DNA from 2 places in the Mesorhizobium sp. RCC_202 genome. Region 1 is predicted to be linked to the other one. Evidence: predicted binding sites of a transcription regulator. Region 1 holds the regulator's gene; the other holds the start of a gene.
What was found. The regulator LexA, encoded in region 1, represses DNA repair genes until DNA is damaged. The targets are predictions, from matches to a motif close to TGTTCNNNNTGTGTTCNG.

Region 1 (4,192 bases):
GCGCGGCGCCTTCGCGCTGTTTCCCGATTTCTCGTCGCGCCGGCCGGTGAAGAAATACGCCGCGGCAATCGCGCTCATCTCGATCGCCGCTTATCTCGTCATCTCCGGCATCGTGGTCGCGGCCGAGCGCAGCTTCATCATGCTGGCGGTGATGCTGATTGCGGTGCTTTTCGATCGCGCGGCGCTGACCATGCGCAATCTGGCGATCTCGGCCATCGCCGTCATCCTGGTTTCGCCGCACGAGGTGGTCGGCCCGAGCTTCCAGATGTCGTTTGCCGCGACCGCGGCGCTCGTCGGCGCCTATGCCGGCTGGGCCGACTACCGCGCCGACAAAATACGGGCGCCGCCGGCAAAGCATTCATTCCTGGGTTTCTGGTCGAGAAAACTGGCGGTTGGCGTCGGCGGCGCGGCCATGACATCGCTGATCGCCGGCAGCGCGACGGTGCTGTTCGCCATTTGGCATTTCCAGCGCGTATCGCCGCTCAGCCTGGTGGCCAACCTTGCGGTCATGCCGATCGTCTCACTGATCGTCATGCCGTTTGCAGTGCTGAGCGCATTGGCCATGCCCTTCGGCCTCGACGGCCCGTTCCTCTATGTGATGGGCAAGGGCCTGACGGCGATGGTTGCGATTTCGGCATGGATTTCCGAGCGCTCGCCGGTCGACGCTGTCGGCCTGATCTCGATCCAGTCGGTGCTTCTGGCAACGATCGCGCTTGTCATCGCCACCATGGCGACCACCTGGCTGAGGCTCGCCGCCGCGCCCTTCGCGCTTGCCGCCTTGCTGGCCATTCCGCATGTGCGCACCCCGGACCTTCTCATTTCGGAGGATGCGCATCTGGTGGCGATGCCGATCGGCGGCGGCGAGCTCGCCATCAACCGTGAGCGCGCCAACGAATTCACGACCGACAACTGGAAGCGAGCGCTGCAGTCGGAAACGATCGTGCCGCCGGAGATCTTCGCCAGAGGCGCGTTGGACGTCGCCGATCCAGTCGACCTGCCGCCGGGCTCACCTTTCTACTGCACCGGTGACCTGTGCATCGGCCGGCATCCATCCGGCGCGATCGTCGCGCTCGCCGAGACCCGCGACAGCGCACGCCCAGCCTGCGGCTTCGCCGACCTCATCGTCATCAACGACGCCACGGCCTACAATCCGTGCTGGGATCCGCGCATTCTCGTCGTTACCAAGCGGCAGCTCGCGCTTGACGGCAGTGCCGCCGTCTTCTTCGACACGCAGTCGGCAACGGCGCGGCCAGTCGTTCGCTACGCCGTCGAGCAGCCGTACCGGCCCTGGCACGAGCAGCGGAAATACGCGCGCGAGGCGAGGGGGCTAGCGCCGTACAAAAAGCCGGAGAGGGCGGATGCGAAGCCCTCGCCGCCGGCTCAGTAGATCGCTACGCAATTCCGGACGGAAAACCGCTGTGCACTTTTCCTGGAATTGCTCAGTAACGTCTGATCAGCCCGACAAGCTTGCCCTGCACCTTGACCCGGTCAGGCCCGAAGATGCGCGTCTCATAGGCCGGGTTGGCGGCTTCGAGCGCGATCGAGGCGCCCTTGCGGCGGAAGCGCTTGAGCGTCGCTTCCTCATCGTCGACCAGCGCCACGACGATCTCGCCCGGGCTCGCCGTGTCGGCGTTGCGGATGATGACGGTGTCGCCGTCGAAGATGCCGGCCTCGATCATCGAGTCGCCCTTGACCTCGAGCGCGTAATGCTCGCCGCCCGTGATCATGTCCGGCGGCACGGAGATCGAATGCGTCCGGTGCTGAATGGCGTCGATCGGTACACCGGCGGCGATGCGGCCCATGACCGGGATAGAGATGGCCGAAACGGCATCGTCGTCATTGCTCGGCGAGGGTGCGCGCGATGAAGCCGCCGGCTTGATCTGCCGGCCGAGATTGCCTTGGCCCTGGCCGCCCTGGATGACGCTTGGCGAAAACTTCCTCGCGGCATTGAGGCCGGGCGCGATCGAATCGGGCAGCCGCAGCACTTCCAATGCCCGCGCCCGGTTGGGCAGCCGGCGAATGAAACCGCGTTCTTCCAGCGCCGTGATCAGTCGGTGGATGCCGGACTTCGACGCAAGGTCGAGCGCTTCCTTCATTTCGTCGAAGGACGGAGGAATGCCGCTCTCTTTCAGACGTTCGTGGATGAACATCAGGAGTTCATGTTGTTTGCGCGTCAGCATCGGCCGCCCCCAAGGGTTCAGAAACCAGAATCAGAAAAACAAACCCAGAACAAACACTATCTGTTCCAGTTGTGTTCCGCAACCGTTTAAAGTTTAGTGAATTTGTTAGGACAGCCGAAACCATGTTGCGTCGGCGCGGATGCCGTTGCGAGGGCCGGCTGAGCCTTAGGTCTTGATTCCGTTCCATTTTACAACCCCATCGTTCACAGGAGACGGGGACGTCCACATCGTGAATGCGCAGGGCGGGATAGGCTCTGCCACCCGATTCATCTGCGGCACCGTGAACGAAACGAACTCAAAAGGCCAACGTCGGCATAATTCCGATCTCTCGCCTGGCATCGATGGACCAGCGGACAAGGACAAAAGGGTCTTGCCGTAGCGTGGACGGCGGTGAGACAAACCGCGCATGGCCGGCGGTAGCTTCATATGCTGCGTCGGGCCCGAACGGGAGGCAATTGCATAATGACGGGAATTCCTGATCTGGCGTCTGTTGAGGCGATGGACGCCGCCGATCCGTTGCGCTCCATGCGCGATCGCTTCGTGCTGCCCGATGGGGTCATCTATCTCGACGGCAATTCACTGGGTGCCGCTTCATCCGATGTCTTCAGCGAGATCGAAAACGCCGCCAGGCGTGAATGGGCGCAGGATCTGATCCGCGCCTGGAACACCGCCGGCTGGTTCGACATGCCCGTCGAATTGGGTGACCAGCTTGGGCGCTTGATTGGCGCCGGATCCGGCCAGACGGTCGTCTGCGATACGACTTCGATCAACATCTACAAGGTTTTGCATGCAGCGCTGGCCATGCGGCCTGAACGGTCCGTCATCGTTGCCGAGGGCGATAGCTTTCCGACCGACCTCTACATGGCGGAAGGCGTGGCCTCGACACGGCCCGGCACGGTGCTGAGCCTGGAAGGCGTCGACGCCCCGGCGATCGAGGAATTGATCGACGAACGCGTCGCCGTCATCCTCGTCAACCACGTCAACTACAAGTCCGGTCGGTTGCGCGACATGGCGACGCTAACGCGCAAGGCCCACCAGGCCGGCGCGTTGATCGTCTGGGATCTCTGCCATACGGCGGGTGCGCTGCCGGTGAATCTCGACGGCTCGAATGCCGATTTCGCCATCGGCTGCACCTACAAATATCTCAATGGCGGTCCGGGCGCGCCGGCCTTCATCTATGCCGCGAACCGCCACCACGGCGACATCCGCCAGCCGCTCAGCGGCTGGTGGGGCCATGCAAGGCCTTTCGCCTTCGAACAGGGTTATGCCGCAGGCTCGGGCATTCGCCGGTTCCTGTGCGGAACGCAGCCGGTGTTGTCGATGCGGGCGCTGAAGGGCGCGCTCAATCTCTGGGACGAGGTCGACATGACCGTCGTGCGCGACAAAAGCATCGCGCTGACGGATCTGTTCATCCAGCTTGTCGAAGCCAGATGCGGCGCCTTTGGCCTCGAGCTAGAAAGTCCACGCGATGGCGCCGAGCGCGGCAGCCAGGTGTCCTTCGCCCATCCCAACGGCTACCAGGTGATGCGCGCCTTGATCGAGCGTGGCGTCATCGGCGATTTCCGCGCGCCGTCCACCATTCGCTTCGGCTTCACGCCGCTCTATGTCGGCTATCGCGATGTCTGGGATGCGGTCGGCGTGCTGGAGGATATCCTGCGCACAGGCGCCTGGCAGGACGCGCGCTTTGCGGTCAAGACGGCCGTTACCTGAAGCGGAATCGCCCGCTTAATGGGCCTTTTCGCTGCGTAGACGAAAACGCTGGATCTTGCCGGTCTGGGTCTTGGGCAAGGCCGCGATGAACTTTACTGACCTGGGGTATTTGTAAGGCGCGATCGTTGCCTTGACGTGATCCTGCAGGCGTCTGACCGTCGCGGCGTCCGGCGCCACGCCGGTTGCCAGCACGACATGCGCCTCGACGATCTGACCGCGTTCGCTATCCTCGGCGCCGATGACGGCGCATTCCGTGACGTCGGGGTGTGACAGAAGTGCTGCTTCGACCTCAGGGCCGGCAA
Region 2 (4,192 bases), 230 kb from region 1:
GAATGCCGCCGCTCAGGCCAAGCGCCTGTCGTGTTTCGTAGAAACGGGCGATCTCTTCCGCGTTGTGCAGCGTGAGCGGGGCGCGGAAGCGCGACTGCCGCGACCAGAAGGCCGGCATGGTTTCGCAGGCGTGGCCGACCACCGGCACGCCGCGCGTCTCCAGCACTTCCAGCGTCTTTTCGATGTCGAGGATCGCCTTGGCGCCGGCCGAGACGACGATGACCGGCGTGCGCGCCAGCTCATCGAGGTCGGCCGAAATATCAAAACTCTTTTCCGCGCCCTTGTGGACGCCGCCGATGCCGCCGGTGGCGAACACTTTTATCCCGGCGATATGCGCGGCGATCATGGTCGCGGCGACGGTGGTGCCGCCGGTGCGACTTTCAGCCACCGCAAAGCCGATATCGGCGCGCGACAGCTTCATGGCGTCGCCGGTCATGGCAAGCGATTCGCGTTCGCCGTCGGAGAGGCCGATCTTGATGCGGCCGTTGACCACGGCGATCGTCGCCGGTGTGGCGCCGCCCTCGATGATGATCTGCTCGACCTTGGCCGCCATCGCGCCATTGTCGGGGTAGGGCATGCCATGGGTGATGATGGTCGATTCCAGCGCCACCACAGGCTTGCCGGCGCGGAGCGCTTCGGCGACCGGCGGATGGATGTCGATGAAGGGGCTGGCGGTTTGCGGCGTCATGTCTGTCTCCGATCCGGAGAATTGGGCTCCGGCAAGATGATTTTTCTGGCCCTATGCCACTTCCCGCGCCTGCGGCACAAGGGCAAGCGCCTGCGCGAAGCTCGCCGCCGTGAAGGCCGGCACGGCCTCGGCGCTCTCGATGGCAAGCATCGCCGCGGCCAGGCCCTCGCGCAGGGCGGAGCGCAAGGGCAGTCCGCGCAGCATCGCGGCAACCGTTGCGCCCGTCAGCGCGTCGCCGGCGCCCGTGACGTCGGCAATCCGGCGCGGCGCGGGCGGATCGATCTCGAACATGCCGCCATCGTCGAAGCCCAGAACCGGGGCGCTGCCGGCGGTGATCACGCCGGCGCCGAGGCCAGCCTGCCTCAGCTTGCCGACGGCGTCCCCATCCGACAGACCGGCGCCGACAAGGGCCGCCACTTCGCGGCGGTTCATGAAAAGCAGTGACAGCGCCTCGAGCAGCGGCGCCAGGCGGACGACCTTGGCCGGCGAGACGGCGATGGCAAAGACCGGCCGCCCGCCGGCCAGTGCTGTCAGCCGTTCCAGCGCCGCTGTCGGCAAATTGGCGTCGCACAGGATGGCGTCGGCGGCGTCGATCGCCTCGCGCACCTTGGCGCGTCTTATCTGCTTTGGAAAAGCGAGATCGTAGAGCGCCATGTCGGCCAGGCCGACAATCAGCTCGCCCTCTGCGTCGATCAAGGCCGTATAGCTCGGCGTGACGCGGTCGAGAAACACCACCGAAAGGTCGGTAATGCCGGCATCGTCGATGGCCGAGGCAACTGTCTCTGCAGCCACATCGCCGCCGCGCACGGACATCAGCGAGGCCGACACGCCGCGCTTGACCACGCTGCGCAGCGCGTTGAAGACGACCCCGCCGACATCCTCGCGCATGACGCCCGGATTGGAGGCGGCGGGCACATAGGCGCCCGACACCTGGCCGCGCCGGTCGATATGGGCGCCGCCCAGCGCCAGGATTGTCGGGGATGTCGGCATGCGGGGAGTTCACCTCATTGATCGTTCGGCTGCGCACACTAGGTTTCTCCGGGCAGCCTCGCAATCGTTCGCGATTCGGGCGGCCGGTTTAGCGGGTGCTTCTGGACCAGTCGTCGCGGCCGCGACTAGCCCTGGTGAGACAAAAATAGAACAAATCCAGATATTGAATGTTTTTCAAATGTTTGTTGCCTCTTGCCAAATGAGAACAAAAAAGGTACAAACTAACAGGGATTACGGATTGTCCGGCCTTCATTGACGACCAAGGGGTGATGTATCATGGCTCAGAATTCTTTGCGGCTTGTAGAGGACAAGGCAGTGGACAAATCAAAGGCTCTGGATGCGGCGCTGTCGCAAATCGAGCGCGCTTTCGGCAAGGGCTCGATCATGCGGCTCGGCGCCAACGAGCAGGTGGTCGAGATCGAAACCGTGCCGACCGGATCGCTCGGCCTCGACATCGCGCTCGGCGTCGGCGGCCTGCCGCGCGGCCGTATCATCGAGATCTACGGGCCGGAAAGCTCGGGCAAGACGACGCTGGCGCTGCACACGGTGGCCGAAGCCCAGAAGAAGGGCGGCATCTGCGCCTTCGTCGACGCAGAACATGCGCTCGACCCGGTCTATGCCCGCAAGCTCGGCGTCGATCTGGAGAACCTTTTGATCTCGCAGCCCGATACCGGCGAGCAGGCGCTGGAAATCTGCGACACGCTGGTGCGCTCCGGCGCCATCGACGTGCTGGTGGTCGATTCGGTCGCGGCGCTGACGCCGCGCGCTGAAATCGAAGGTGAGATGGGCGATTCGCTGCCGGGTCTGCAGGCTCGCCTGATGAGCCAGGCGCTGCGCAAGCTGACCGCCTCGATCTCGCGCTCCAACACCATGGTCATCTTCATCAACCAGATCCGCATGAAGATCGGCGTCATGTTCGGCTCGCCGGAAACCACGACCGGCGGCAATGCGCTGAAATTCTACGCCTCGGTGCGCCTCGACATCCGCCGCATCGGCTCGGTCAAGGACCGCGACGAGGTCGTCGGTAACCAGACCCGCGTCAAGGTGGTCAAGAACAAGCTGGCGCCGCCCTTCAAGGTGGTCGAGTTCGATATCATGTATGGCGAAGGCGTGTCGAAGACCGGCGAACTGGTCGATCTCGGCGTCAAGGCGGGCGTCATCGAGAAGTCGGGCGCCTGGTTCTCCTACAATTCGCAACGTCTCGGCCAGGGCCGCGAGAACGCGAAGCTGTTCCTGCGCGACAATCCCGACACCGCGCGCGAAGTCGAGTTGGCGTTGCGCCAGAATGCCGGTCTGATCGCCGAGAAATTCCTCGAGAATGACAGGTCCGAAGGCAACGGCGATGACGGTTTCGAGGATGAAGCTGGCGCTGTCTGATGCGCCGGAATTCCGGGAACGGGCAATTAGCCGGCTTGGCCGGAGTTCGGCCACAATCCCGGTTTATTGTCTTATGCTTATGTAATTGAGTTCTTGAGTATTGCGTACCCGAACCGCCGGCCCTCGTGCCGGCGGTTTTGCGTTTTAAGCGCGGGAATTCGAGCGCTGGGCTTTGTCGCCTGGCTAAAGCGCGTCGCGCTGAAACAGACGACGCGCTTCAACGCTTGTTTTTGCGCATGTCGTTTCCCCAAAACCGCTGCGCATTTTTGGGCGACATGCTTAGTTCCCGTGTTTCTGGACAGCGCCAAGGCCTATCGCTAAAAGGCCAGTCCATCACTTCGTTTTGACGCCATTCCGGACGGACTTCACACGTTTCCTGGAATTGCTTTAAACACAATGCTCATTGCCGCCGGCCGTGCCGGCGGTTTTCGCGAAAAAGGCAAGTACCATGGTTGGCGTGAACGAGATCCGGTCGACATTCCTCGACTACTTCCGCAAGGAAGGGCACGAGATCGTCGCCTCGAGCCCGCTGGTGCCGCGCAACGACCCGACATTGATGTTCACCAATGCCGGCATGGTGCAGTTCAAGAACGTCTTCACCGGCCTGGAGAAGCGCCCTTACTCGCGCGCCTCGACGGCGCAGAAGAGCGTGCGCGCCGGTGGCAAGCACAATGACCTCGACAATGTCGGCTACACCGCGCGCCATCTCACCTTCTTCGAGATGCTCGGCAATTTCTCGTTCGGCGATTACTTCAAGGAACGTGCCATCGAGCTTGCCTGGAACCTGATCACCAAAGAATTCGGGCTGAACAAGGACAAGCTGCTGGTCACCGTCTACCACACCGACGACGAGGCGGCTGGCTACTGGAAGAAGATCGCCGGCTTTTCGGACGACCGCATCATCCGCATCGCGACCTCGGACAATTTCTGGGCGATGGGCGACACCGGCCCATGCGGCCCGTGCTCGGAAATCTTCATCGACCGCGGCGAGCACATCTGGGGCGGCCCGCCCGGCAGCCCGGAGGAAGACGGCGACCGGTTCCTGGAATTCTGGAACCTGGTGTTCATGCAGTATGAGCAGGTGACGAAGGAAGAGCGCATCGACCTGCCGCGCCCGTCGATCGATACCGGCATGGG

Region 2: a site for LexA is predicted at 1,880-1,897, ahead of recA (recombinase RecA). Genes of this name have one in related genera too.

What each region holds. Positions count from the first base shown of each region.
Region 1 is NZ_JBFUPO010000005.1:133,596-137,787, reverse strand. Features, by position in the region: partial or broken gene AB6802_RS13475 (ComEC/Rec2 family competence protein) at 1-1,387, shown strand, start outside; gene lexA (transcriptional repressor LexA) at 1,440-2,180, opposite strand; gene kynU (kynureninase) at 2,643-3,890, shown strand; gene AB6802_RS13460 (AMP-binding protein) at 3,906-4,192, opposite strand, start outside.
Region 2 is NZ_JBFUPO010000005.1:366,212-370,403, reverse strand. Features, by position in the region: gene AB6802_RS14670 (pseudouridine-5'-phosphate glycosidase) at 1-688, opposite strand, end outside; gene AB6802_RS14665 (carbohydrate kinase family protein) at 740-1,678, opposite strand; gene recA (recombinase RecA) at 1,955-3,055, shown strand; gene alaS (alanine--tRNA ligase) at 3,504-4,192, shown strand, end outside.